3 regions of the Promicromonospora sp. NPDC050262 genome follow, and region 2 is predicted to be linked to each of the others. Evidence: riboswitches for the same ligand, from Rfam matches in the RefSeq annotation. Region 2 holds a riboswitch; each other region holds the start of a gene.
The links. A riboswitch is a leader RNA that binds a small molecule or an ion and turns the genes downstream of it on or off. The one in region 2 is predicted to bind S-adenosylmethionine.
Positions count from the first base shown of each region.

Region 1: linked by a shared signal. The riboswitch ahead of AB0I29_RS24740 (aminotransferase class V-fold PLP-dependent enzyme) and the one ahead of AB0I29_RS16110 (methylenetetrahydrofolate reductase) in region 2 are both predicted to bind S-adenosylmethionine.
Region 3: linked by a shared signal. The riboswitch ahead of metE (5-methyltetrahydropteroyltriglutamate--homocysteine S-methyltransferase) and the one ahead of AB0I29_RS16110 (methylenetetrahydrofolate reductase) in region 2 are both predicted to bind S-adenosylmethionine.

Region 1 is NZ_JBFAKX010000023.1:69,486-78,966, reverse strand. Features, by position in the region: gene AB0I29_RS24750 (rhodanese-like domain-containing protein) at 1-413, opposite strand, end outside; gene AB0I29_RS24745 (aminoglycoside phosphotransferase family protein) at 697-1,410, shown strand; SAM riboswitch class IV at 1,456-1,570, shown strand; gene AB0I29_RS24740 (aminotransferase class V-fold PLP-dependent enzyme) at 1,602-3,020, shown strand; gene AB0I29_RS24735 (hypothetical protein) at 3,066-3,662, opposite strand; gene AB0I29_RS24730 (amidase) at 3,823-5,325, opposite strand; gene AB0I29_RS24725 (hypothetical protein) at 5,608-6,390, shown strand; gene AB0I29_RS24720 (LLM class flavin-dependent oxidoreductase) at 6,478-7,371, opposite strand; gene AB0I29_RS24715 (helix-turn-helix domain-containing protein) at 7,398-8,393, opposite strand; gene AB0I29_RS24710 (alpha/beta fold hydrolase) at 8,527-9,387, shown strand.
Region 2 is NZ_JBFAKX010000010.1:18,054-27,534, forward strand. Features, by position in the region: gene AB0I29_RS16080 (LacI family DNA-binding transcriptional regulator) at 1-432, shown strand, start outside; gene AB0I29_RS16085 (sugar-binding domain-containing protein) at 593-2,467, shown strand; gene AB0I29_RS16090 (lysophospholipid acyltransferase family protein) at 2,620-3,261, shown strand; gene AB0I29_RS16095 (hypothetical protein) at 3,269-3,793, shown strand; gene AB0I29_RS16100 (N-acetylmuramoyl-L-alanine amidase) at 3,877-5,094, opposite strand; gene AB0I29_RS16105 (Hsp20/alpha crystallin family protein) at 5,279-5,734, opposite strand; gene AB0I29_RS16110 (methylenetetrahydrofolate reductase) at 5,874-6,818, opposite strand; SAM riboswitch class I at 6,823-6,939, opposite strand; gene AB0I29_RS16115 (carbohydrate ABC transporter permease) at 7,034-7,957, opposite strand; gene AB0I29_RS16120 (sugar ABC transporter permease) at 7,957-8,832, opposite strand; gene AB0I29_RS16125 (extracellular solute-binding protein) at 8,905-9,481, opposite strand, start outside.
Region 3 is NZ_JBFAKX010000035.1:247-9,727, reverse strand. Features, by position in the region: gene AB0I29_RS27075 (M15 family metallopeptidase) at 1-827, opposite strand, end outside; gene AB0I29_RS27070 (sigma-70 family RNA polymerase sigma factor) at 1,049-1,552, shown strand; gene AB0I29_RS27065 (hypothetical protein) at 1,554-2,540, shown strand; gene AB0I29_RS27060 (GNAT family N-acetyltransferase) at 2,593-3,117, shown strand; gene AB0I29_RS27055 (Cmx/CmrA family chloramphenicol efflux MFS transporter) at 3,253-4,440, shown strand; gene AB0I29_RS27050 (hypothetical protein) at 4,519-5,136, shown strand; gene AB0I29_RS27045 (LysR family transcriptional regulator) at 5,172-6,077, opposite strand; gene AB0I29_RS27040 (type 1 glutamine amidotransferase domain-containing protein) at 6,122-6,826, opposite strand; SAM riboswitch class I at 7,097-7,200, shown strand; gene metE (5-methyltetrahydropteroyltriglutamate--homocysteine S-methyltransferase) at 7,209-9,481, shown strand, end outside.

The DNA of each region.
Region 1 (9,481 bases), on a different contig from region 2:
TTCCAGCCCTGCTGGTCGCGGACACCGTCGGCCCCGGGCGCACCCTCGAAACCCTCCAGCACGTTGTACGACGGCGCGATGCCCGACGCCGTGGCGAGCCGCGCCGCCGCGATCGAGCGCTGGCCGGAGCGGCACAGGAAGACGATGGGCCCGCCGGAGACGCCGGCCGCCCGGAGCTCCTCCAGGAACCGCGGGTTGGGCACGCCGCCGGCCTGCACCCACTCGGTGAACACGGGCTGCTTCTCCAGCGATGCCGTGTCCGGGATGCCGATCGTGCGCCACTCGCCCTCGGTACGGACGTCCACGAGCGTGGCGTCCGGGTCACCGGAGAGCAGGTCCCAGGCCTGCTGGGGCGTGATGTCGCCGGCGTAGCCGTCGGCCGGTCGTGCTTCGACGCGCGCGGGGTCGCTCATGATGCTCCTCCATCGGTCGTGGCGGTAGCACCCTCGTCCGTTCTCCGCGGCTGCGGGGAACGCTGGGTTGCTGCGGCGTCGTCGTGCCACGTCACTCGGCCGCTCGGGATGGTCGTTGCCAACCCTACGACATGGTGTCCGGTGGGTGGAACAGTGTCTCGACAGGCAATCCGACCAATCTGGTCGGGAAACCGCTTTTCGGTACGGTGGCGGCGATGCCAGGGCACGAGGAGCCGCTGACCGGCGGCAACATGAACGCGGTGGTGCGCGTGGGCGACACACGGTGCTGCGGACCGCCGGGCCGTGGACGCCCACGGTCCACGAGTACCTGCGCCACGTGCGGGGCCGGGGCATCACGGAGGTGCCTGAGCCCTTCGGGCTCGACGAGCGGGGGCGCGAGGTCGTCTCGTTCCTCCCTGGCGACGTCCCGGGCTGGCCGGCCCCGGAGTGGCTCTGGTCCGAGCGGAACCTGCGCGACGCCGGGCGCCTCCTGCGCCGGCTCCACGACGCGTCCCTCGACCTCGACCTGCCGGACGCCGTCTGGCGGCTGCCCGCCCGCGAGCCGGCCGAGGTGATCTGCCACAACGACGCCGCGCCGTACAACATGGTGTTCCGCGCGGGCCGGCTCGTCGGGCTCATCGACGTGGACACGGCGTCGCCCGGGCCTCGCGTGTGGGACGTGGCGTACACCGCGTACCGCATGGCCCCGTTCGCGGGCGACGCGTTCGCCGGGGTGGCCTACGACGTCGGGCACCTGGACCCGCCGGCCCGGCTGGACACGCTGGTCGCCGCGTACGGGGCCGGCTGGTCGAGTGCGGACGTGCTCCGCGCGATGGCGGAGCGACTCACGGAGCTCGCCGCGTTCAGCGAGGCCAGGGCCGACGACGGCGGGCCCGCCGAGCTGCGCGACCACGCCGCCATGTACCGCTCGGACGCCGCCCGCGTCGCCGGCCTCGCGACTCGCGCGACCCGACCGGATCGTGGGACCAGCATCTGAGACGTGCGTTGACAGGAGTTTTGCCCGCAGCACAGGATGGCCGCAGGTCATGAGCGCCAGCGTCAAGCCCCGGCTCGCTGGCCGGCAACCCTCCCTCCGCGGTGGGGTGCCCCGGGTGACGACCAGGCCGCGCGCAGCCCGCGTGCGGCAAGCGCGGGGGAACCTCCCCCAGGACTGTGCTGGAGGACGCCATGTCTGCTCCCACCCTCAGCCGTGCCACCGCGGTGACCGACCTCGCCCCGCTGCGCCCTGTCGTCGGCGGCGGCACGCTCGTCCCGCTCGTGGACGGCACGCGGGTCTCGTACGCGAACCTCGACGTCGCCGCGTCCGCCCCGGCCCTGCAGGCCGTCGCCGACCGTGTCACCCAGGTGCTGCCCCTGTACGCCAGCGTGCACCGCGGTGCGGGCTACCTCTCCCAGGTGAGCACTGCGCTCTACGAGACCGCGCGCCGCACCGTCGGCGCGTTCGTCGGCGCCCGCGAGGACGACCTGACGATCATCACGCGGAACACCACCGACTCCCTCAACCTCCTCGCCGGCTGCGTCCCCGCGCAGCCCGACGGCGAGCCCGGCCGCGTGCTGGTGCTCGACGTGGAGCACCACGCGAACCTGCTGCCCTGGCAGCGCACCACCGGCGCGACCGTGCTGACCGGCGGTGCCACCGTGGCCGAGACCGTCGCCCAGATCCGGGAGGAGCTGGCCGACGCCGCCGCGGACCATCCGTTCGCCCTCGTGGCCCTGACCGGCGCCTCGAACGTGACCGGCGAGTCCCTCCCGATCGCCGAGATCGTCGCCGTGGCCCACGAGTTCGGGGCGCGCGTGGCGCTCGACGGCGCCCAGCTCGTGCCGCACCGCCGCATCTCGCTGGAGTCCACCGGCGTGGACTACCTCGCCTTCTCCGGCCACAAGACCTACGCCCCGTTCGGCGCTGGTGTGCTGGTGGGCCGCCGCGACTGGCTCGACGCGGGTACGCCCTACCTCGCGGGCGGCGGCGCCGTCCGGCGCGTGCGGGTGGGCGGCACCGACTGGCACGAGGGGCCCGCCCGCCACGAGGCAGGCTCCCCCAACGTGATCGGCGCGGTGGCGCTCGCGGCGGCCTGCGAGGAGCTGGCGGCGCTCGACGCCGCCGAGGTCGTGGCCCACGAGAACACCCTGCGCCGCCGGCTCGTGTCGGGGCTCGAGGCGATCGACCGTGTCGAGGTCGTGCGGGTCTGGGCCGACGCCGTCGACCCCGTGGGCGTGGTGACCTTCACCGTGACCGGGTACGACCCGGGCCTCGTCGCCGCATACCTGTCCGCGGAGCACGGCATCGGCGTCCGGGACGGCCGCTTCTGCGCGCACCCGCTGCTCGGCCGGCTCGGGTTCGACGCCGGAGCGGTGCGCGCCTCGGTGGGCGTCGGCACCGCGGGCGAGGAGGTCGAGCGCTTGATCGCCGCCGTCGGCCGCCTGGTCGAGGAGGGTCCGCAGGCCGGGTACGACGTGGTCGACGGGCTGTGGGTCGTGACCGACGACCCGCGTCCGGTGCCCGAGGGCTCCGGTCTCGCGGGCCTGCTGGCCACGGCCGCCCTGGGCTTCGACGAGGCCTTCGGCTGCCTCCCGGACGAGGACTGACGTGTCCGACGGACAGGTCACCCGGGTGACCTGTACGTCTGACAGCTAGAGGGCGAGGGCCACGCAGATGCCGCCCATCGTGAGGTCCAGGCCGATGCACCACAGCGCGAGCGACCGGTTGACCACGACGTCACGGCGGTAGTGCACCACGTCCCACCCGGCGTGCGCGGCGAGGGCGAGGCCCGCGAGGGCCAGCCCGAGCCGCGGCTCCAGGAACAGGGCCACCGTCGCGACGCCGAAGAAGCCCGCCATCGCGACGGCCTGCGGCCACGTCGCACGGCGTCCGCGGGCCAGGCCGATGCCGGTGAGGACCAGCCCCACCAGGACGAACGCGACCCAGCGCGGCGTGTCCAGCAGCTCGGACGCGACGGGGATCACGGACGCCAGGAGCGCGACGAGCCAGGCCGTCCAGCGGACGCCGGTCACGGCGGCGGCCAGGTAGCACAGGGTCGCGACGCCGATCGCGGTGGCCGGGTCCTCGGCGACCGCCTCCTGCCAGGTGCCGTCGACGATCGCCGTCCCGCCGACCAGCAGGCCGAAGCCCGTGAGCACGCCGAGCACGATCCAGGCGGTGTTGGTGGGCCAGGTCCCCGTCCACCGGCTCGGCCGCGCGGGGACGGTCGTCCCGAACGTCTCGGTCATGGTCCCGTGCTCCCTGTCCCGGCGCTTCGGCGCCGTCGTGGCTAGATACCCTCTAGGGGTACCCAACCACGCCGCCGCCGAGGCGCGGAACCACATTCGGCCACGACCGAACCCCGTGTCAGACGTACAGGCCCCTCTGGTGACCCGTACGTCTGACACGTCAGAGGGGGAACGTGCGCGGGCGGGGGAGGGCCGCCTCGACCTGGGCCGCCAGCGCCAGCAGCGTGAGCTCGCCGCCCGGCCGACCGATGATCTGCACCCCCATGGGCAGCCCGCCCGGCGCCTCGGCGGTGGGCTCGGTCCAGTGGGTCGGCACGGTGATCGCCGGCAGCCCGGCGACGTTGAGCATCGACGTGAACGGCGTGTACAGGCACTGCTGCTCGAAGTTCCGCTCGGGGTCCTCGGCGTCGTACCACCCGATCGGCCGCGGGGTGAGGGCGAGCGCGGGAGTCACGACGGCGTCGTAGGCGCTGACCTGCGCCACGAGCGAGCGCTCGAAGCCGGTGAGCGTGCGCACCGCCTCGGCGAGCCGGCGGGCGGGCACCTCGCGGCCCGACCGGATGAGCCACTGCGTCAGGGGCTCCAGCTTGGCCAGCGTCTCCGGGTCGTCGATGGGCACCGCCGACGCGCCACCCATCCACAGGGTCCGGAACGCGGGGGCGTACTCGGGAGCCTCGGTCAGGAGCGTCTGCTCGACCTCGTGCCCGGCCGCGGCCAGGGCACGCACCCCGGCGTCCAGCCCGGCGCGCGCCTCGGGGGACACCGCGATGTCGTAGAAGCCGTCCCACGCCGACGAGGTGGTCACGCCGATGCGGGCGGCTCCCCGGCCGGCGACGCCGGCGTCCTCCGGCAGCTCGGCCCGCTGCGCGGCCGCGAGGTACGCGCCCGCGGCGTACGACGGCGCCCGGAGCGTGTACGGGTGCGCGACGCCGCCCCCGGCGCGCCGCGGGAGCATCGCCTCCAGCAGCAGGGCGGCGTCGGCGACGGTGCGCGCGATCGGCCCGTTCACGACCAGCCCGCCCAGCGAGTCGACGCCGCTGCCCGCGGGCAGCAGCCCGCGCGTCGGCTTGAGGCCGACGACGCCGCAGGCCGCCGCCGGGATGCGGATCGACCCGCCGCCGTCGGACCCGGGCGCGAACGGCAGCATGCCCGCCGCCACCGCGGCGGCGGCCCCGCCGCTGGAGCCGCCCGCACCGCGGCCCAGGTCCCAGGGGGTGCGCGCCGGGGCGGCGCCGACCGGCTCCGTGTAGGCGGGGAAGCCCAGCTCGGGCGCGGCGGTCTTGCCCAGGCTGACGATCCCGGCGTCGTCGAGCACCTGAACGATCTCGTCGCTCTCCTCGGCCGGCGGCAGGTCCGCGAAGGCGCGCGACCCGAAGCCGGTGGGCACGCCCGCCCGGTTCCACAGGTCCTTGTCCCCCGTGGGCAGGCCCCACAGGCTGCCCGACGGCGGCGTGCCCTCGTCCGGCCCCGCACCGCGGGTCTCCTGGAGCTCCGCCGCCCGTTTCCGGGCGCGCTCGGGGGTGACGGTGGCGAAGGCGCCGACCGCGGGGTTCAGCCGCTCGATCCGGTCGAGGAAGTGCTCGGTGACCTCGGTGGGGGTGAGCTCTCCGGCGGCGAGAAGGTCGCGGAGCTCGACGGCGGTCCGCTCGTGCAGGGCATCCATCCCGCCAGGCTAGGCGCTCCTCGCACCGGCGCCGCGGAATGTCTTTTATGTCTCACCCGCTCTACAGCGGAATCAGTCGAACTCATGAATCTGATGTATTGCATTAAACGATGTGACCTGCGCTGATGTCCCGCACTGCGGGCTAATGGCGCTCCGCACCGGCCCATTCTGCCGCGCAGAACGCGCTTCTCCGGCATATGTTCGTGCGGAGCCGTCACCTTTGCGCCGCGCCGTCACGGTGCGCCCGAGGTGCACAGAAATTTCTCGCAGGGGGAGAGCACCATGACATTCTTCAATACGGCACTCGTCGTGCCGAACCAGGTCGACTGGCTGGCACCGCTCACGAACGCGCTCGGTGCGGTCGCGAGCTTCATCCCGAAGCTCCTCGTGTTCCTGGTGGTATTCCTCATCGGGTACTTCATCGCCAAGGCGATCGCCCGGTTCGTGGGCATGATCCTGACGCGGGTCGGCTTCAACAAGGTGCTCGAGCGCGCGGGGGCGAACCGCCTCCTCGCCGGGTCGGGCATCGAGCCGATCGCGCTGCTCACGAAGATCATCTACTACTTCATCCTGCTCATCACGCTCCAGCTCGCGCTGAGCGCGTTCGGGCCCACCAACCCGGTGAGCGCGATCGTCAACGACATCGTGGCGTGGCTCCCGAGCCTGGTCGTCGCGATCGTCATCGTGGTGATCGCGGGCGCCATCGCGAATGCGGTGAAGGACCTTCTCATGAACACCATGAGCCGCGTTTCCTACGGCCCGCTGGTCGCGAAGACGGTCTCCTTCTTCATCATCGCGCTGGGCGTTATCGCCGCCGTGAACCAGATCGGCATCGGCACCACCGTGACAATGCCAGTTCTCGTGGCATTCCTGGCCACCGTGGCCGGTATTCTCGTCGTCGGTGTCGGCGGTGCGCTGATCGGCCCCATGCGGTCGCGCGTCGAGGGTTTCCTGGGCAATCTGTCGAACGGCGCCGCTGCCGCCACGCCCGTCGCGGAACCGAACAACACGCCCGCCGTGGCATCCGGTAGCTCGGGCTCGTTCGCCCCGCCGCGCGACATCTGATCGATCGGCCCGCACGACGCCGGGGTCGCACCGCCACGTGACGGTGCGACCCCGGCGTCGTGCCGTGCCCCCGAAGCCGCCCCGCTGTCAGTCCCGGCCCAGCAGTTCGCGCGCCTCGCCCAGCACCGCGGCCAGCCGCTCCGGGTCCGGGTCGTCCTCGGTCGGCTGGATCGCCACGGTGTCGGCGCCGGCCGCGCCGAACCGGCGCACGCCGTCGGCGAACGCCTGGGCGTCGCCCCACACGGCGTAGCTCGCCAGCCGCTCGTCGTCGGCCACGTCCTGTCCCCAGGTAGTGAGCTCGGCGCGCAGGCGCGCGGCGGCGTCCGGCCCGGTCCCGCCCGACACGAACTGGATCACCGGGAACGGCTCGGCCTCCCGTCCGGCGGCGGCCCGGCCCTCGGCGATCCGCTCCAGCGCGGCCGGGAGCCCGACCAGGCCCACCGAACCCTCCAGCACCACGCCGTCGCCCACCTCGCCCGCGACGCGCAGCGACTTGGGCCCTGTCGCGGCGACCGGCACCCGCACGGGCCGGGCGGGCGGCCAGTCCAGCTTCACGTCGTCCAGGTGCACGTACCGGCCCGACGACGTCACACTCTCCCCCGCCAGCAGGGCGCGCAGCGTCGTCGCGTACTCCCGCATCAGGGTCAGGGGCGACGCCGCCTTGACCCCGACCTGCGCCATCCAGGACTGCACGCCGTGCCCGATCCCGGGGATGAGCCGGCCCGGGAACATCCCGTCGACCGTGGCGACCTCCATCGCGGTGAGCGCGACGTTCCGCAGGGGCGTCGGCATCACGCCGATCCCCACGCGGACGTGGTCGGTCGCAGCCAGGATCGCGCTCGCGGCGGAGATCCCGCCGGTCTGGAAGCAGTCCTCCCAGAGCCAGATCTCCTCGATCCCCGCGGCCTCGACGGCGCGGGCGAGCGGGATGACGCGGGACGGCGGGGTCGAGGGGCGGATGATGCACGCCAGTGTGGTCATGGCCACACGCTGTCACGGGGGTGCCGTCAGATCCAGTCCTTGCGCGCAGCGTGCCAGCCGAGCTGGATGCGCGTCGAGACGCCGGCGATGTCCATGAGCACCTTGACGCGGCGCTGCACCGTCCGCAGCGAGAGGCCGAGCTGGTTGGCCACCGACTGGTCCGTGAGGCCCACGAGCATGAGCCCCAGGATGCGGGCGTCCTGGTACTCGAGCTCGCCGCCGCCGTCCGGCTCGCCGGGCCGCGCGAACGGGGTGGCGTCGCGCCACACGGCCTCGAACAGGGCGATCAGGGCGTCGAGCAGCCCGGAGGGGTGGATGATCAGCGCGCCCACCAGGTCGGGGGCGAGGTCGGAGTCCTCGGCGTCGACCACGGTCTGGATCGGCACGAACGCGAGCCGGCGGTCGATGATGAACAGCTTGATCGGCACCCGCTCGGAGAACCGCACCTCCTCGCCGTTGTCGATGGCCGCGGCGACGTCGTCCACGCGCATCATGCCCGTGTCCAGGAACACGCGGTCCACCACCACCCGGTACCGGACGCCGCGGGCCACGGCCTGGTCCTCGGCCGTGTTGTCCTCGGCGGACATCACGAAGACCGGTGGCTTGGTGAACGACTCGACCGTCTCGCGTGCGCCGAGCTGGAGCTGCATGATGCGGTGCTTCACGGCGTCGGCCCCGCGCACCACGTCGACCACGTCGGTCGCCGGCCGCAGCGCCGACGAGCGCCGGAAGTCCTCCTCCAGCTCGATCAGCTCGACCTGTGCCGCCCGGATCTCGTCCTTGCGCCGGGCGAGCAGCGCGCCCAGCGCGATCTCGGGGGGAGCGGCCTGGAACCGGGAGTCGTCCGCGCTCTGCCGGGCCGCGAGGCCATGGCTCTCCAGCGTGCGGAGCACGTCCAGGGCGTCGCCCGGGTCGCACCCGAGCCGGTGTGCCAGCTCCGCGGAGTCGAGCGATGGTGAGGCCACGAGCTCGCGATACGCGAGCGACTGCGACTTGGTCAGGCCGAGCACGTCACTGAGCATGTCATCCTCCCGCCGGATGAATTTCACCGTGCCGTGGCGAGGATACGCCAGGGGTGCACTTCGATGCTTTTGTCCTTTCCGCGGCCGGGTGCGATCACCGGCGAGGGCCGAACCGGTTGGTAGCCTCCCGGACGTGAGCACCGAAGACGTGAGCTTCCTCGCCGACGGCGGCGAGCGGGTCGCGGGCCGCTGGTTCCTGCCGGACGGCGCCCCCGTCGGCGTCGTGGCGATCGCACCGGCCATGGCCATGCCGATGCGGTTCTACCGGCACACCGCCGTGTGGCTCGCCGAGCGCGGCTTCGCGGTGCTCACGTTCTCCTACCGCGGCTCGGAGCCGGAGCTCTACGGCCCCCTGCGGGACTCCACGGTCACCGCCCTCGACTGGTACCACGACGCCGAGGCCGCCGCGGCGCATGCACGCGCCCGGGCCGACGCCGACGGCGTCCCGCTCACCTGGGTCGGCCACTCGTTCGGCGGCCAGAGCCTCGGCTTCCTGGCCGACGTCGGCGTCGACCGCTGCGTGATGGTGACCTCGGGAACCGGCTGGCGGGGCAAGGCTGCGCCGACCATCCGCACCTGGTCGCCCCTGCTCTGGCGGGTCATCGCGCCGACCGCGACGGCGCTGGTGGGCTATTACCCGGGTCGTCGGCTCCGGATCCTGGACGACCTGCCCGGCGGCGTCATGCGCCAGTGGGGCCGCTGGTGCCTGCACCCGGACTACCTGTTCAGCGAGCTCCCCGAGCTGCGGGACCGGTTTGCGAAGGTCGAGACGCCGGTCGCCGCCCTGTGGACCGCCGACGACGAGCTCATCTCCCCGGAGTCGATCCGGTACTGGAGCCGCGAGTTCCCGGGCACCGAGGTGGAGCTCGTCGAGATGCGCGCGGCCGACCACGGTTTGACCCGTATCGGGCACTCGGGCTTCTTCCGCCCCAAGCGGGCGGTGCTCTGGGAGAAGGTGCTGCTCCCGCGCCTGGCGCTCCGCGCGCCGGCCTGACCGCTCCGGCCGCCGGCCTGACCCTTCCGCCCCCCGGCGGCTGGGGGTCGATCCGGGCCCGCGTCCTCCCCTTCGAGGCCCGAGTTTCTTCGCT
Region 2 (9,481 bases):
ACCGGTGCGCAGCGTGTGCAGGGCTTCTTCGACGCCCACGCGGCGGCCGGCCTGGAGGTCGACGAGCGCTGGGTGCTCCAGTGCCCGCAGTTCTCGCGCCCGTCCGGCGCCGCCACGATCGAGTCGGTCCTGGCGCGGATCGACCAGGTCGACGGGATCGTGTGCGCCAACGACGAGCTCGCGCTCGGCGCGCTGCACGCGCTGCGCCTCAACGGGGTGCGGGTGCCCGACGACGTGGCCGTGACCGGCTGGGACAACACCGAGGACGGCCGGTTCTCGAACCCCACGCTGACGACCGTGGCGCCGGACCTCCGGGCCATCGCGGAGACGGCGGTGGACCGCATCATCGCCCAGCTCGAGAAGCCGGGCGTCGACCCGGTCGACGAGGTCGTGCCGTACCGCCTGCTGGTCCGCGAGAGCAGCCGCGTCTGACCTGGTGACGGCCCCGGCCGGGGCCGTCGGCGGGCCGGCCGGCCGCCGACGGACCGGCCCGGCCACCGTCGGCGGGCGAATCGGGTGATACAACGTTGCATTCTTGGCGGAAGACGTGTTGAATCGCCGCGCACCTGTCGTAGACGCAATGGAGCAGCTGATGACTTTCCTCGACCGCTTCTCGCCCGAAGGGACGCCAACGGCGACCGCCGTCCCGCGGCCCGAGTACCCGCGGCCCCAGATGGTCCGGGACCACTGGCTCAACCTCAACGGATCCTGGCAGTTCGAGATCGACCCGGGCGACTCCGGGCTCGAGCGGGGTCTCGTCGAGCGGCCGCTCCAGGACGAGATCACCGTGCCCTTCGCCCCGGAGTCGGAGCTCTCCGGGATCGAGAACACCGACTTCCTCGAGGCGGTCTGGTACCGCCGCGAGATCACCGTCCCCGCGGAGTGGTCCGCCGTGAGCGACGACCCGCACGTGCTGCTGCACTTCGGCGCCGTGGACCACGACGCGACCGTGTGGGTCGACGGCACCGAGGTGGTGCGGCACCGCGGCGGGTTCACGCCGTTCACGGCCGACCTGCACGGGCACGCCGCCCCCGGCGACACCGTCACCGTCGTGGTGCGGGCCCGGGACACGCGCCACGGGCCGCAGGCCCGGGGCAAGCAGTCCAACCGGTACGCCAACTTCGAGTGCAACTACACGCGCACCACGGGGATCTGGCAGACGGTCTGGCTCGAGCCCGTGCCGGCCACGCACCTGCGCCGTCCGCGCATCACGCCCGACCTGTCGAGCTCGGCGTTCGACGTCGTCGTGCCGCTCTCCGCGAACCGCCGGGGCCACACGATCTCCGTCACGGTGACCGACGCCGACGGCGAGGTCGCGAGTGCCACCGCGCGCGCCGACCTCGACCTGGCGCCGGCGCTGCGCGTGGTCGTGCCGGCGGACCGCGTCCGCACCTGGGGCACGGAGGACCCGCACCTGTACGGGGTCGACATCGAGCTGCGCGACGCCGCCGGCGCCGTCGTGGACTCGCTGCGCTCGTACGCCGGCCTGCGCTCCGTCTCCATCGACGGCCAGGCGATCAAGATCAACGGCGAGCACGTCTTCCAGCGGCTGGTCCTGGACCAGGGCTACTGGCCGGAGTCGCTCATGACGGCGCCGTCGGACGCCGCGCTGCTGCGCGACATCGAGCTGGGCCTCGCGGCGGGCTTCAACGGCGCCCGCCTGCACCAGAAGGTCTTCGAGGAGCGCTACCTGTTCCACGCGGACCGGCTGGGGTACCTGGTGTGGGGCGAGTTCGGCGACTGGGGCGTCAGCGGCTACGGCACCCCTGCCGACGGCCAGCGGCCCACCACGTCGTACGTCGCCGAGTGGCTCGAGGCGCTGCAGCGCGACCACAACCACCCGTCGATCATCGGCTGGTGCCCCCTCAACGAGACGCACCAGGACCTGCACGACCGCATCACGCAGCTGGACGACGTGACCCGCAGCATGTGGCTCGCCACCAAGGTGGCGGACCCCTCGCGGCCGGTGCTGGACGCCAGCGGCTACTCGCACCGCGTGCCCGAGACGGATGTCTGGGACTCGCACCTGTACGAGCAGGACCCGGCGAAGTTCACGGAGCTGGTCGGCGGCCTGGCCGACGGCAAGCCCTACGGGAACGAGCGGGACAACGGCACGCCGATCTCCCAGCCGTACAACGGGCAGCCCTACTTCGTCAGCGAGTACGGCGGCATCTGGTGGAACCCGGAGACGGCGGCCAGCGCGTCGGGCAGCTCGCCCGACTCGTGGGGCTACGGCCAGCGGGTCGTGGACGAGGAGGAGTTCCACACCCGGTTCGCCGGTCTGACGGACCCGCTGCTGGACGACCCCCTGATGTTCGGCTACTGCTACACGCAGCTCACCGACGTGTTCCAGGAGGAGAACGGCATCTACCGGTTCGACCGGAGCGTCAAGCTCGACGTCGACCGTGTCCGTGCCGTGCAGGTGCGTCCGGCGGCGTTCGAGAAGGGCGCCGACGAGGCCTCCTGACCGCCCCACCGCACGTGTCAGACGTACAGGTCACCCGGGTGACCTGTACGTCTGACACGTCTACCGGACTGTGCACCTTGTAGGTCTCTTTAGTCTTTTTCAGCACATAACACCCCACCCACAGCGGCGCTTGGGGGGTGCACAATAGGCCGGTGACGTACCGGTTCCTCAAGCTCATCCTCTCGATCCTCGTGCTCGTGCTCCTGCGCCCGCGCGTGACTGGGCTGCAGAACATCCCGAAGCGTGGGGCCGTGATCCTGGCCAGCAACCACCTGTCGTTCATCGACTCGCTGCTGATCCCGATCATGGCGCCGCGGCACGTCGCGTTCCTGGCCAAGGCCGAGTACTGGACCGGCAAGGGCATCAAGGGCCGCCTCTCCCGCTGGTTCTTCACCAAGATGGGCGACATCCCGGTGCAGCGGGACGACCCTCGCGCCGGGCAGCGCTCGCTGGAGGACGCCCTGGCGGTGCTGCAGCGCGGCGGCGCGTTCGGCATCTACCCCGAAGGCACCCGTTCCCGGGACGGCAAGCTGCACAAGGGGCACACCGGCGTCGCGTGGCTCGCCCTGACCGGCAAGGCCCCCGTGGTCCCGGTGGCGCTGCTCGGCACGGACAAGGTGAAGCCCATCGGCAAGATGCCGCGGTTCGCCCGGGTCGAGCTGCACTTCGGTACACCGATCGACCCCTCCCGGCAGATCGCGGCCGGTACCAAGCCCGCGCAGGCGCGGCGCGAGCTGACCGAGCAGGTCATGCAGTCCATCCAGGCGATGAGCGGCCAGGAGCGCGCGGACTGAGGCCGGCGTGAGCGCGGCGTTGGGCCTGGGCAGGCGGGGCCCGTGGTTCGGTCTGGTCGCCGGCGTGGCGGCGCTGGGCGCGATCGAGGTGCTCGTGCAGCACCTCGTCGCGGGCGCCCTGCTCCCCGCGCCCGTGGCCCTGGCCGTCGACCTCCTCGTCGGGGTGCTCACGGCCGCCCTGGTGGTCCTCTTCGTCTCACCCCTGTGGTCGCGGCACCACGTGTCCGACGGCGTGGCCCGGCTCCGGCTCGGCTGGCTCGGCGCGGTCGACGTCGCGGCCCCCGACGTCGTCTCCGCGGCGGTGTACCGGCCCACCGCAGCTCGTCCCCTGGAGCTCGGTGCCGGGTTCGACGAGAGCACCGGCCGGCTCTCGCTGGTACGCACGACGACGTCGCCCGCTGTGCTGATCGAGCTGTCCCAGCCCGTAGCGGGGCGGGTGCAGGTGATGCGGAAGGTCCGGGCGACGTCGGTGCTCGTGGGCGTCGCCGCGCCGGACGAGCTGCTCCGGACGCTGACGCCCACGCCCCGCTGACGCACGTGTCAGACCCACAGGTCACGCGGGTGACCTGTGGGTCTGGCACTCGGGCGAGTGCGGCGTCAGAGGCGGGTGCGGCGTCAGAGGCGCGTGATCCGGATCGCGTCGGCCACGACGTACGCCGTCCCCTGTGTCCAGCGGCTGACCGCCACGACGGTGCGGGCACCCGCCGTCATCGCGTAGGTGCCGAGCGAGAGCCACGCCCCGCCGGCCGCGGACTGGTCCACGCGGATGGTCGACGAGCCGGTGCCGGTGTAGACGATGAACGGCGTGGACGTGTTGTAGCCGGCGATCCCCGGGAACCATGCCTCCACCCGGTACGAGCCGTTGGACGGGATGGTGGCCGAGTACGTCGCCAGGTCGCTGACCTCGGCCGGCGTGGCGTAGCGGTAGTCGGCACCGTACCGCTCGGCCGAGAAGGACGACGTCAGCCAGGAGGAGCCGGCGGAGAAGCCCGCCGAGGTGTTGTCGACGATCACCGACCAGCTCGTGCCGGCCAGGGCCGCGGCCACCTCGGACCGCAGCTGCGGCAGCATCGAGTAGAGGACGTCGCCCGGGCAGGCCGTCGCCGTGTAGTCCCGGTGCCCGTAGATCTGGGTCGGCGCGATGCCGTACTGGTCGCAGATGTACGCGCACAGCTCGACCAGCCGGCTCCAGAGCTGCGCGGGCGGCGTGGCGCTCGTGTAGGTGCCCTGGTTCTCGATGCCGATGGCCTGGCTGTTCTGGCCGGGTGCGTGCGCGCCCACGACCGTGCCGCTGCCGTTCTGCAGCCGCGACAGCGAGCCGTGCCGGCCCTCCATGACGTACCCGCCGCGGCTCACCGTGAGGTGCTGCCCGGTGTCCACCCAGCCGTTGGCGAAGTGCCACTGCTGGATGTCGCGCGCGATCTGGTACCCGGCGGCCTGCGAGTAGTCGGTGACGTTGGCCGACGCCGTGTGGTGGATCAGGATCTTGTTCGGGTTGGTGGCGACCGTGTCGATGGTGCCGCGGGCCGCCGCGGCGCCCCAGGTGGCGCAGCTCGCGATGGTCGGCGCGGCCACCTCGACCCCGGCCACGGCGCCGGGCGGCGCGTCGGCGGGCGCCTCGGGGTCGGGCGCCAGGGAGGGCGGGGCGTCGGCTGCTCTGCCAGGCGCCGCGGGGGCCGCTCCAGCAGGAGCGGCGGGTGCGGCGACGGCGGGCGCGGTGGCTATCGTCGCGCCCGCGGCACCGATGCCGAGGACGACGGCGCCGCGGAGCAGGTCACGCCGGTCGAGAGAGGAGTGGTCGTGGTCGGTGGAGCTGTGGTCGTGGTCGTGCACGGTGGGGCCTCCACGGGTCAATCGCGCTGGTACGAGCCGATTTCATCCGTAGTATCGGCCGACCTGCGACCCGCCGGGTACATCACATCCAGGCCATATCCCGCGTACGATGCCGGCGCCGCCACGGAGGCCGGACGCCCAGGCCACCGGGGTGACCTGGGCGTCCGGCATTGCGGTGAGCGGACTACTGCTCGATGCTCTGGCGGCTCTCGGACGAACCTCGCCCGATCGAGGTCGAGCCGGCCGTGTGCGCCACCTCGACCTTGCGGGGCTTCGCCTCCTCGCTGACCGGGATCGTCAGCGAGAGCACGCCGTCGGCGTACGAGGCCGAGATCCGGTCGAGGGCGAGGCCCCGGCCGACCGTGAGCTGTCGGGCGAACGTTCCCGTGGGCCGCTCGCGGACCAGCCACTGCGCGCCGTCGTCCGAACGCTGCGTGCGCTCGGCCCGGACGGTGAGCGTCCGGTCCTCGACCGAGACGTCGATGGTGCCGGGGTCGACACCGGGCAGGTCCATCGAGAGGACGTAGTGGTCACCGGTGCGGAACAGGTCCATCGGCATCGCGCCGGACTGCCGTGTGTTGCCGGCGAACGTGCTGAACATCCGGTCCATCTCCTGGAACGGGTCCCAGTAGGTAGCCATCGCGCATCACCTCCTATGACGATGCGGCCCTGGCCCCTCCAGGGCCGCAGCGATCGGCGACGGCCTCGGCCGCCGCCCGGCTACGCTTCAATTCTGGCACTCGACACCCGAGAGTGCCAACCCCCGTCCGGGCGATCCGTCAGGCCGCCGCTCGGCCCGTCAGGCCCACGCGGTCCAGGAGGTCGAGGGCGGGGCGGTGCTTGTTGAACGTGTACACGTGCAGGCCGGGCGTGCCGGCGTCGAGCACCTCGCGCGCGAGCGCCGCGGAGTACTCGATGCCGTGCGCATGCTGGGCCTCGGGGTCGACGGCGCCGTCGGGCGCGGTGAGCCGGTCGAGGTCGCGCAGGAGCTCCGCAGGCGCCGCCACCCCGGTGAGCTCCTGGACCCGGCGCAGGCGGCGGGCCTCGGTGGTGGGCAGGATCCCGGCGAGGATCGGGATGGTGACGCCCTCCGCCCGGGCCGCCTCGACGAACCCGGTGTACGAGTCCGCGCGGTAGAAGAACTGGGTGATCGCGAAGCTCGCGCCCGCCTCCTGCTTCTCCAGCAGCCGCCGCACCTCCTGCTCGCGCGTGGTGCCGGCCCCAGGGTTGCCGTCGGGGAACGTGGCGACGGCGATGGCCAGCGGCCGGGCGGCCGAGCGCAGCGCCGTGCTGACGTCGGCGGCGCACCGCCGCTCGTCCACCTGCCGCAGGAGCCGCACCAGGTCCACGCTGGAGCGCACGCCGTCGGCCGGCGGGCGCCAGTCCGGCTCGTCGCGCGGCGGGTCGCCGCGCAGGGCGAGGAAGGACCGCACCCCGGCCTCGAGGAACTCCTCGATCACCGCGGACACGTCCTCCTGGGACGCGCCCACGCAGGTCAGGTGGGCCACCGGGAGCACGGGCGTGCCGCGCAGCAGCGTGGCGAGCACCTCGCGCGCGGTGGCGCGGTCGCCGCCGGCCGCCCCGTAGGTCACGGAGACGAAGTCCGGGCGAGCCGCCACGAGCCGCTGCGCCGTCTCCCAGAAGTTGGGTGCGGCGTTCGGCCGACGCGGGGGCATCAGCTCGAACGACACCGTGGGGCGGTGGGGGTGCGGCTCGGCGACCATGGCTGCTCCATCGAACCTGGCGTGAGCACCTTGCGTCCCTCGCACCGCGGCGACGCGGCAGGAGATCGGCAGGTTGCTGCGGTGTCAGGGAGCCAGGACTCTCGACCGCTCTGGATGGGGTTCGCCACCATGCTAAGCGACCGTCCAGCACTGGGACAGAATTCGTCCGTAAGTCGAGACGGCCCGGTCCACGGTGTGTGGACCGGGCCCGCCCGCTACTTCACCGACCCGGCCACCAGGCCGCCCACCAGGCGCTTCTCGATGATCATGAACAGGATCACCACGGGCACGATCGCCACGACGGACACCCCGAACACGTAGTGCCACGACGTCTCGTACTGGCCCACGAACTTGGTGAGCGCCACGGACAGCGGCTGGTTGCCCGCCGTGGTGAGCAGCACCAGCGAGGCCGCGAACTCGTTCCAGGAGGCGACGAACGTGAACACGACCGCCGTCACGATGCCCGGCCAGACGAGCGGCAGGTTGATCTTGGTCAGGACGGCGAACGTGCCGGCGCCGTCGAGCTGCGCCGCCTCGTCGACCTCCTTGGGGATGCCCGCGAAGAAGCTGTGCATGATCCAGACCGCGAAGGACAGGTTGAACGCGGCGTTGACCAGGATCATCGCGACCCACGTGTCGAGGATCCCGATGGCGATGAACTGCCGGAACAGACCCGACGTCAGCACGGCGGGCTGCACCATCTGGGTCACGATCACGAGGAACAGGAAGAAGAGCCGGCCCTGGAACCGGAACCGCGCCGTGTAGTAGGCGGCGGGCAGCGCCACGGCCAGCACGAGCAGCGTGGCGCACAGCGAGATCACCAGGGTGGAGATCAGGTTCTGCGCCAGCGGCGTCTCGGGCGTGGACCACATCGTGACGTAGTTGTCCCAGTGCCACTCCGTGGGGAAGTAGGTGGGGTCGACCGACCTGATCTCCGCCTTGGTCTTCACGGAGCCGAAGAACATGATCAGGTACGGCAGCAGGAAGACCACCAGCACCACGAGCCCGGCCAGCAGCCGGAGCAGCAGCGACCCGAGCGGCACCTGGTCGGTCGTGTACTTCCGCACCCTCCTCCGGTTGTCGGACGGCGGCCGGGTCGCGCTGCGCGAGGTGGTCCCCGGGTCGGTGATCGCGGTCATCAGACCTCCTCCAGGGGGCGGACGACCCGCACGTAGACGGCGACGATGGCGATGACCACCAGGAACGCGATGACGGACAGCGCGCTGGCCAGGTCGATCTGCCGCTGGTTCTGCATGTACTTGAAGATCATCGTCATGACGGTGTCGGCGTCGTACCCGGGGATGGACCCCGTCATGACGCGCAGGATCGGCAGCGAGTTGAACACGTTGATGATGTTGATCAGCACCGCCACCGAGATGGCACCCCGCAGCTGCGGCAGCACCACGCTGAAGTAGGTGCGCACCCCGCTGGCCCCGTCGATGCGCGCGGCCTCCACGGTCTCGCCGGGCACCGTCTGGAGCCCGGCGAGCACCGTGTAGGTGGTGAACGGCAGCGACACGAACACGGCGACCGCCATGGCCCACGCGAACGCGGTGCCGGGGTGCCGCGTCCAGCCGTAGCCCTCCGGCGTGCTGATCAGGCCGACGTCCACCAGGAACGAGTTGATGATGCCGAAGTACGGCTCCAGGCCGTAGTGGACCACCAGCGTCGTCATGACGACGCTGGAGGCCCACGGCACGATGACGGCCATCCGGACCAGGCGGCGGCCGGGGAATGCCTTGTTCAGCAGCGCCGCGAGCGCCAGCGACCCGATCAGGGTGCAGCCGACGACGACGACCACCCACACGACCGTGCGCCCGAGGATCGGCCAGAAGTACTGGAAGCCGATGACCGTCGCGAAGTTCGCGAGGCCCACTCCCCCGTCGTCCACGCCGCTCTGGCTGATGTCGCGTGTCGAGTTCCAGAACATCAGGCCGACCGGGAACAGGACCACGGCCGCAATGAGTGCGACCGCGGGCCCGATCCACGGCAGGGCCTTCAACAGGTCCTTCACCAAGTTCCCCGTGCTTTCGGTTCAGCGTTGCGTGTGGTCAGCCGTGCCGGGCACGGCGGTCGGTGCGGGGCGTCAGCCCGCGTCGACCTGTTCCTGGATCTCGGTCAGGACGTCCTGCGCCGACTTCTTCCCGTCGAGCTGACCGAAGAGCGCCTTGAACGCGGAGTCGGCCGCGGCCCAGTCCGGGTTGGTGCTCGGGTAGAACTGCGCGTCGGGCAGCACCTCGAGGAACGGCGCGAGCGCCTCCTCGCCGGCGAGCTGCTCCGAGCCCGAGAGGGTCGTAGGCAGGAAGCCCTCGGCCTGGACCCACGGCACGTAGACGTCGGCGGAGTAGAAGTAGTCGAAGAAGGCGGTGATGGCCTCCTGCTTGTCGCCGTCGTTCTGGAACGCCATGAGGTGGTCGGCCACCCCCAGCGTGAACGGCGAGCCGTCCTCGGTGGGGATCGGGTGGATCGAGTACTCCAGGTCGGGGTTGTCCGACTCGATCTGCCCGACGCTCGGCGGCAGGCCGACCTGCATGCCGACCTTGCCCTGGACGAAGATGTCGAACAGCGGGCTGCGGTCCGTCGCGCCGGCGTCGGCCTGCGTGGCGCCCTCGTCGATCATCTTCTTGACGAACTCGGCACCCGGGAGGTTCTCGGGGGTGTCG
Region 3 (9,481 bases), on a different contig from region 2:
GGGGCGTACCCCGTGACGCCGCTGTTCTCGGGCGTGTACCGGACCAGGAAGCCGAACGTCGCGGCATGCTCCGCGACCCACCGCCCCTCGGTGGTCTCCCCGAAGCACGGCTCGAAGTCGCACCCCGGCTGTGTCGTGCCGCCCACGTCCACGGCCAGGCCCGTCTGGTGCTCGCTGTGCCCCGGGCGCGCCGAGACGGCGTCCGCCTGCGCCGCCCCGAGCTGCGCGACCCAGCCCTCGTAGACCGCGGCCTGCTTGGGGTACCCGCGGTAGGCGCTGCGCAACGTCAGCCGGACGTCGTCGGCGTCCGCCGCCGCCAGGAGCGCCGTCAGGTCCGGCGCGGCGTCGGGCCGCACGAGGTAGCCGCGCACCGTCGTGAGGTCGGGCTCGTGGTCGACCGGGTCGAGCGGCGTGCGCTTGTTGACCACCACCCAGGGGCTCGCCGGGTCGGTGGTGGAGCGGGCGGTCAGGTCGATGCCCGGGTCGTCACCGGGTCCGCTGCCCGGCTCGGCATCGACGGGCGCGTCCCTCGGTCCGACGGCGCTCGCGGCGCCCGCCCCGGCGTCGGCGTCGGCGCCCGCCCCGCCGTCCGCGCCCGCCCCGCCGGTCACCGGCTCCTCGGAACCGTGCCCGCCGCCCTGCTGCCCGCCGCCCTGCTGTCCGGAACCCTGCTGTCCGGAACCCTCCTGACCGGAGGCAGGCAGCCCCGAACCGTCCGGCGACCCGGCCGTCCCGGAGACCGACCCCGCTGCGGACCCGGCCGCACAGCCGGCGAGCAACAGCGTGGTGGCGAGAAGCACCGCGGGGACGCCCCCGGGCCGGGGCACGGACAGTCGGTTCGAAAAGGTAGGCACACCGGGGTCGTGTGCGGCGTGTGGCTCCCGATGTCAGCGGCGCGCTGTGACGTGGGCAACATCCGGGACCTGACATGGGCGATCCCCTGCCGGACACACTGTGTCGGAAGCGCTCACCCCGATGCTCTTCACCCCGGAGACCGACGGAGACCCCGGAGACCGCCCTGACCACGAACACCGAGCCGCACCGCATCGTGCCGGGCCCGCTCACGCCCGCGCGCACGGAGGAGCTCTTCGCGACGCACGCGCGCGCCGTCTACCGCTACGCCCGCGCGCGGCTCCCGGCCGCCGAGGCGGAGGACGTCGTGGCCGAGGTCTTCGCGATCGTGTGGCGCAAGGGCGAGCTGCCTGACAACCCGCGGGCGTGGCTCCTGGCCGTCGCCCGCCGGGTGATGGCCAACCAGGCGCGCGCCCGGCAGCGGCGCACGGCCCTGGTCGAGCGGGTGCGCACGCACCCGGCCCCGGCGGGCGCCGACGACGTCCGCCTGGTCGGCGAGCTCGACGAGCTCCGCCGCGCCATGGACCTGCTGCGCCCCACCGATCGGGAGGTCATCGCGCTGCTCGCGGCCGCGGAGCTCTCCACGGCGGAGGTGGCCCAGGTACTGGGCTGCACGACGGCGGTCGCCGCCACCCGGGTGCACCGCGCCCGGCGCCGCCTGCGCGCGGCGTACGAACGGCTGACCGAGGAAGGAGCCTGACGTGGACGACGAGCTGACCCGCGCCCGCCGTGCCCTGCGCGCGGCCGATCCCGAGCTCGACCTGGCGCGCGCGTACACCGAGTCCCGCGCGCGGGCCGAGGCACGGGCCGCCGTGCAGGGCGCGACGGGGAGCGGCCTGCACGGCCAGGTCCCGCGCCCGCCCGGCCGGGCCGACACCGGCGCCGACGACTGGGCCGACACCCGGTCCGACAGCGGCTCCGACGACTGGGCCGACACCCGCGACATCGAGGTGCTGCTCCGCGACCCCGACACACCCGGGCTCGTCCCGGCCGCGCTCCGGCGCGCGCCGTCGGGCCGCCGCGGGCCGGTCCTCGCGTGGGCGGGTGCGGCAGCCGCGGCAGCGGCCGCCGTCCTCGTGCTGAGCCTGGCGGGCACGCCGGAACCGGGCGCCCTCCCGGGCTCGGCCCCGGGCACCGGCGCGCCGGCGGCCGGGACCCCGCGGCCCGGCGCGTCGCCGTCCCCCACGACCTGGCGCACGCCGGGCGAGGTCGTCACCCTCGCGGGCAAGGCGATGTCCGGCGCGAGCTGCGGCGTGAAGATCCGCTCGACGCTCGGGGACCAGTCGATCATGCGCTTCGACCGGGTCGACGAGCCGGACGTGGCCGTGCCGAAGCCCCTGCTGGACCAGCAGCCTCTCCCGGCGCTGCAGGCGGCGTCGGCCCGCGTGCTGCTCCGCCTGCCGGGCTACGACGGCACGAACCAGCGGTTCGACGACGACCTCACGATCGAGGAGCTGGCCGGGCAGACGGTCGCGCGGATCCGGGTCACCCCGTCGGACGACCAGGTCCGGGGCGGCGACGTGACCCGCGTCGACGTGCTCGTCGACACCACGACCTGGCTGCCGCGGGCCCAGGAGATCTGGGCCACGTCCGACGGCGGCAAGCAGTTGCGCGTGCACAGCGACCTGAGCTGGTCGGGGTGCGACGAGCCGAGCATGGCTCCGACGAACGACGCCGACCGGCCCTGACCCGACCCGCCGGCCCGCCGGCCCGCCGGCCCGCCGAGATAGGCTCCCCGGCGTGCTCCACCCCGCCGCCTCCGCCGACCTCGACGACCTGGCCGCGTTCCTCCGCACCGCCGACCTGACGGTCGCCGCGCTCGCGGAGCCCGCCGTCCGCCTCTGGCTGGAACGCGACGACGCCGGCGCGGTCACCGCCACCACCGGGTTCGAGCTCGGCGTGGACGGCGAGCACGCGCTGATCCGCAGCGTCGCCGTCCGGCCCGACCTGCGCGGCGGCGGGGACGGCCTGCGCCTGGCACGCTTCGCCCTGGACCGGGCCGCCGACGCCGGGGCGCGCGAGGCCTGGCTGTTCTCCCGCCGGTCGGGCGGCTTCTGGCAGAAGCTCGGCTTCGGCCCGACGACGACGCGGGCACTCGCCGCCGCCCTGCCCGACGCCCACCAGGTGCAGCTCTTCCGCTCGACGGGCCAGCTCGACCGCGAGGTCGCGTGGCGCCGTCCGCTGCCGCTGTCAGTGCCGGTCTCGGTGCCGGTGCCGGTGCCGGTCTCGGCGCCTCCGCCGGCGCGTGCTAGCTTCACCGCATGAGGTCTCCAGAAGCATCCAGGTCAGGGCTGCCGGTACTCCGGTAGCCCGAGATGCCCCTGTAGAGAACACCCGCATCCGAAGGGCCCGTAGTGCCGTCCCGGCCTACCCGTGTCCCTCCACCCTTCGGAGTTCCTCATGCCTGTCCTGCTCTACGTGCTCGCGGTCGCGGTCTTCGCGCAAGGCACGTCGGAATTCGTCCTCGCTGGGCTCGTCCCCGGCATCTCTACCGGCCTCGGCGTCTCGATCGCCCAGGCCGGCTACCTGACCTCGGGCTTCGCGGTCGGGATGGTCGTCGGTGCGCCGCTCACGGCCGCCGTCGGACGCCGCCTGCCGCCCCGCTGGACCCTGTCCGCCTGCCTGCTCGTCTTTGTCGCCGCGCACGTCGCCGGCGCGCTGACCGACAGCTTCGCCGTCCTGCTGGGCACCCGGTTCGTCGCCGCGGTGGCGAACGCCGGGTTCCTCGCGGTCGCGCTGTCGACGGTGCAGCACGTCGTCCCCGCCGGGCGGCGGGCCCGCGCGCTGGCGGTGATCCTCGGCGGCACGACGCTCGCCCTGGTCGCCGGCGTCCCCGCCGGCGCGCTGCTGGGCGAGCTCTGGGGCTGGCGGTCCGCCCTGTGGGCGATCGCCGGGGTCGCGACCGCGACCCTGGTCGCCGTGGCCTGCCTGACGCCGGTACGGCTCGACACCGGGACGCCGCGCGCCCGCGTGGAGCTGCGGGCCGAGCTCGGCGCGCTGCGGTCCCCGGACCTGTCGCGCCACCTCGGGCTCGGCGTCCTGGTCAACGGCGCCACGTTCTGCGCGTTCACCTACCTGGCGGTCGTCGTCACCGACGGCGCGAGCCTCGGGTCCGCGCTGGTGCCGGCGGTGCTGGCGCTGTTCGGGGTGGGTGCCTTCGCCGGGGTCTCGGCAGCGGGCCGGCTCGCCGACGCGCACGGCGGGCGGCTGCTCGCGGTCGCCGGCCCCGCCCTGCTCACGGGGTGGGTCCTGTGGGCCGCGCTGGCCCCGAGCCCCGCGGCGGTGTGGGTGCTCGCCCCGGTGCAGGGCGCGCTGTCGTTCGCCGTGGGCGGCACACTGATCGCCCGCGCCATGGCGGCGGCCCACGGCGCGCCGACCATGGGCGGGGCGTTCTCGACGGTCGCCCTGAACCTCGGCGCGCTCGCCGGTCCGGTGCTCGGCGGAAGCGCCGTCGTGGCGCTCGGGCCCGCAGGACCCCTGGTGGCGAGCGCGGTGCTGACGGCGGCGGCCGTCACCCTCGGGGCCGTCACCGCTCGGGCGACCCCGACCGCACGCGGGTCCGACGACGGGGAGAGCCCCCCGTCGTGACCGCCTCGAAATTCCGACCGCGCGGACGTCCTGCCTGGTAGCGTCCCGGCACGACGGCGAGCACGAACGAGGAGACGGATGCGGTCCCTGTTCCAGGCACAGGCACGGTTCCAGGCACGGGCGCGGTTCCAGGCACGGGCGCGACGGACCGGCGGCACGGCGCACGTCCCCGACGCGCCGCCCCCCGGCACGCTCGTCCGCGGCGCCCTCGTCCTCGCCGTGCTCGTCCCCGGCGCTCTCACGTCCTGCTCCGCGGGCCCGGACGACGTTCCGGCCGAGCCCGCGGAGCCGGCCCCCGCACGTGAGGCCGCGACGGAGCAGTACACGGCGGCGATGGACGACGTCCTCGTCGCGCTCGACCAGTCCGTCCCGGGGGTGGCGTGGACCGCCAAGGACCGCTTCCCGTTCGTCACCGAGCAGCCGGACGGCGAGTGCGTGCTCTTCCTCGCCGAGAGCCTGGGTGAGGGCGACCTGTACGAGCCGAGCAACGGTCTCGCCGACCTCGCCGCCGGGCTCGACCCGGTTCTCCAGGAGCACGGCTTCGACCCGCTGTCGGACGTGACCCACGCCGAGAACGGCGGGGACGCCTCTGTGACGGCCACCGACTCGGCCGGCTGGGAGCTCCGGGTCTCGGCGTACCCGCCGCTCGTCGGCCTCTCGGGTCCGGTGGAGAGCGACGAGTGCGCCGGGTCGTGACCGGGACCCGGCGACCGGCCGGGTAGCGGCACGCCTCAGAGGCTCCCCCACCCCGCGGCGGCCTCCGTCAGCCGTGCCCGGACGGCGGCGACCGCCGGCCCCTGCGGGACCCCGCGCCGTCCCGCGAGGTACAGCGTGTTCAGCGGCGGCGCCTCGGGGTGGTGAAGCTCGACCACCTGCCCGGAATCCAGCGCGGGCGCGGCCAGGTACCGGGGCAGCACGGAGACCCCCGCGCCGCCGGCGACCGCGGCGAGCACGGCGCGCAGGTCGGGCACCACCAGCGCCGTCGCGTTGGGCGGACGCCGGCCGAACTCGCTGCGCCAGTACCGGCGCACGATCGGGAGGTCCTCCGCGTAGGCGACCAGCGGCAGGTGCGACAGGGCGGCCACGGGGTCGGACTCCAGGCGTACCGGGTCCACGGTGTGGGCGAGCGCCGGGGGTCCGACGAGCAGGAACTCCTCGTCGACCAGCGGCGTCGCCACCAGGGCGTCCTGCCGCGGGCGCACCGAGGACACGACCAGGTCGAGGTGGCCGGCAGTCAGCGCGGCCAGCAGCTCGTCGCCGAGCCCGAGCGTCGTACGGAGCTGGAGCCCCTGCGCGACGAGCGGCGCGAGCGCGGGCAGCACGCGCACCGTCATGAGCTCGGCGGCGCCGCCGATCCGGACGAGCCCGCGCACGGCCGGCTCGACGTCGCGGGGACCGAGCGCCGTCCGGAGCCCGTCCACGTGGAGCCCCACCTCGGCGGCCAGCGCCACGGCGCGCTCCGTGGGCTCGGCGCCCCGGCGGGACCGCACGAACAGGCGCGCGCCGAGCTGTTCCTCCAGGCGGGCGAGCTGCCCGGTGACGGCCGGCTGGCTCACGCCCAACCGTTCGGCCGCCGCCGACAGCGACCCGGTGCGGTAGACCTCCAGGAACGTGGCGAGGAGGTCGAGACCCGGCACCGGCACCACCCTCCGTCGTCGTCCTGCCCACAGGCTAGCCGGGCTCAGCGCGCCACGAGCGCCTTGAGCACCGCCTCGGCGGCGGCCGCGCTGGACTGCGGGTTCTGCCCGGTGATCAGGTTGCCGTCCTGGACCACGGTGCTGCTCCAGGGCGCACCGACCTGGACGACGGCGCCGCGCTCGCGCAGCCGCGACTCGACGAGGTAGGGCGCGGCGTCGCCGAGGCCGCCCTGGCGCTCCTCCTCGTCGGTGAACGACGTGAGCGCCCGGCCCGCGAAGGCGAAGGTGCCGTCCGGCTCCTGGGCGCTGAGCAGCGCCGCGACGCCGTGGCAGAGCGCGCCGACGGTCGTGCCCCGGTCGTTCGCGGCGAGCAGCAGACGGCCGAGGTCGACGTCGTGCGCGAGGTCCGCCATCGGGGCGTGGCCGCCCGGGACGTAGACGGCGTCGTAGTCGTCGCCGCGCACGTCGGCCAGCGTGAGCGGGTGGGCGAGCTGGTCGGCGATGCCGTCGAGGTAGGCCCGGAACTCCGCGGCGTCGGCGGCGGGCACCCCGCCGCGCTCGTCGAGGCTGACCGCGTCGACCGTGGGCGCCACGCCGCCCGGCGTCGCGACGTCGACCTGGGCGCCGGCCGCCGTGAGCACCCGGTGGGAGGCGGCGACCTCCTCGGCCCAGTAGCCGGTGGGGTGCTCGGTGCCGTCGGCCAGGCGCAGGCTGTTCGCGGCGGAGACGACCATCAGGATCTTCGACATGGTGTGGTTCCGATCTGTTCGGGGATCTGCTCGGTGAGATGTCCTCGGGGAACGTCAGAATCCATCACCGGATGCCGAAACAGTTGAACGGAGCCATAACCGAGCTTATGGCTCGGGGCTTGTGCGGGACGGCCAGCTCTGCTCCGGACCGCGGCCGCCGGGAGCGCGGCGCGCTTGGCACACTTTTCGTGCCTCGCTCCCGGCGAGCGACAACCGTCCGAGGGGTGGACGGTTTGCCGACCACATCCCGGGCATGCCTACGATCAAGTCTCATCATCCAGAGCGGTCGAGAGTCCTGGCTCCACGACACCGCAGCAACCTACCTCCGAGGCGCCAATCTCGGGGCAAGGTGCTAACGCCAGGTCCGATGGAGCTGATACGCATGGCAGTCACGAACCCGCACCTTCCCACCGCCACGATCCTGGGCTACCCGCGCATCGGCCGGAGGCGCGAGCTCAAGCGCGCCGTCGAGTCCTTCTGGGCCGGCCGCACCACCGCCGACGAGCTGGAGGCGACGGCCCGCGACCTGCGGCAGGCCACCGCCCGCCGCCTCGTCGACCTGGGCCTGGACGCCGGCAACGCTGCCGTCCCCGGCTCGTTCTCGTACTACGACCAGGTGCTCGACGCCGTCGCGCTGCTGGGCGCCGTGCCCGAGCGGTTCGCCGGGCTCACCACGGACGGGGGTCGCCTGCCCCTCGAGGCCTACTTCACGGTCGCCCGCGGCGAGGGTGACAACGCGCCGCTCGAGATGACCAAGTGGTTCGACACGAACTACCACTACCTGGTCCCGGAGATCGGTCCGGACACCCCGATCAGGTTCGTCGACGACCGCGCCGTGCGGGAGTTCACCGAGCTGGCTCAGCCGGCCGACGGGGGCCAGGCCGTCGTGACCCGGCCCGCGTTCGTGGGCCCGGTGACGTTCCTGCTGCTCAGCAAGCCCGCTGACGGATCGCCGGAGGGCTTCCGCCCGCTGGACCGGCTCGACGACGTCGTCGCCGCGTACGCCGACCTGCTGCGCGCGCTGGCCGCCGCGGGCGCGCCCTGGGTGCAGCTCGACGAGCCGGCCCTGGTCACCGACTTGCTGGACGTCCCCTTCGACGAGGTCGCCGACGCCGTCCGCCGCGCCTACACCACGCTGGCGACCGGGCTCTCCCCCGCCGCAGCCGGTGCCGACGGCGCCGCCGAGCGCCCCGCGATCCTGGTCACCGCCCCGTACGGCGACCTGCGGAGCGAGGCCGGCGACGGGCTCGCCCTGCTGGCCGGCACCGACGTCGAGGCCGTCGCGATCGACCTGGTGCGCGGTGCCGTGCCGACCGGACCGGTCCCCGGCCTGGAGACCAAGACCCTGGTCGCGGGCGTGATCGACGGCCACAACATCTGGCGCGCCGACCTCGACGCCCGCCTGACCACCCTGGAGGGCCTGGCGGCGTCCGGCACCGGGCTCGGCGCCGGTGCGGTCGCCGTCGGCACCTCGACGTCGCTGCTGCACGTGCCGCACGACGTCGCCGACGAGCCCCGCCTGGACGCCGACCTGAAGTCGTGGCTCGCGTTCGCCGACCAGAAGGTCACCGAGGTCGTCACGCTGGCCACCGCCCTGACCGAGGGCCGGGCGGCGGTCGCCGGCAAGCTCGCCGAGTCCACGGCGGCGGTGCGCTCCCGCGCCGAGGCGCCCGGCGTCGTCGTCCCCGCGGTGCGCGAGCGGACCGCCGCGCTGACCGCGGCCGACGTCGAGCGCGCGCCGTACGCGGAGCGGGCGGCCGCGCAGCAGGCGCGGCTCAACCTGCCGCCGCTGCCGACCACGACCATCGGGTCGTTCCCGCAGACCTCCGAGATCCGCAGCACGCGCGCCGCGTGGGTACGGGGCGAGCTGTCCGACGCCGACTACACGGCCGCGATGCGCGCCGAGATCGCGAGCACGGTCGCGCTCCAGGAGGAGCTGGGCCTGGACGTGCTGGTGCACGGCGAGCCCGAGCGCAACGACATGGTGCAGTACTTCGCGGAGCAGCTCGACGGCTTCGCGACGACCGTCAACGGCTGGGTCCAGTCGTACGGCTCGCGCTGTGTGCGGCCGCCGATCCTGTGGGGCGACGTGTCCCGGCCCGCGCCTCTGACGGTCGAGTGGACGGCGTACGCGGCGTCGCTGACCGACAAGCCGGTCAAGGGCATGCTCACCGGTCCGGTCACGATCCTGGCCTGGTCGTTCGTGCGCGACGACCTGCCGCTCGGCGACACCGCCGACCAGGTGGCCCTGGCGCTGCGCGACGAGGTGACGGACCTGGAGGCGGCGGGCATCGGCGTCGTGCAGGTGGACGAGCCGGCGCTGCGCGAGCTGCTGCCGCTGCGCCGCTCCGCGCACCCGGGCTACCTCGACTGGTCGGTGCGCTCGTTCCGGCTCTCGACCGCCGGGGCCGACACGGCCACACAGGTGCACACGCACCTGTGCTACTCGGAGTTCGGGCAGGTCATCGGCGCGATCGACGGTCTGGACGCCGACGTCACGTCGGTCGAGGCGGCCCGGTCCCGCATGGAGATCGTGCCCGAGCTGGCCGACGCCGGGTACGGCCGCGGCATCGGGCCGGGTGTCTACGACATCCACAGCCCGCGCGTGCCGTCGGTGCAGGAGGTGACCGACCTGGTCGAGCTCGCGGCCAAGTC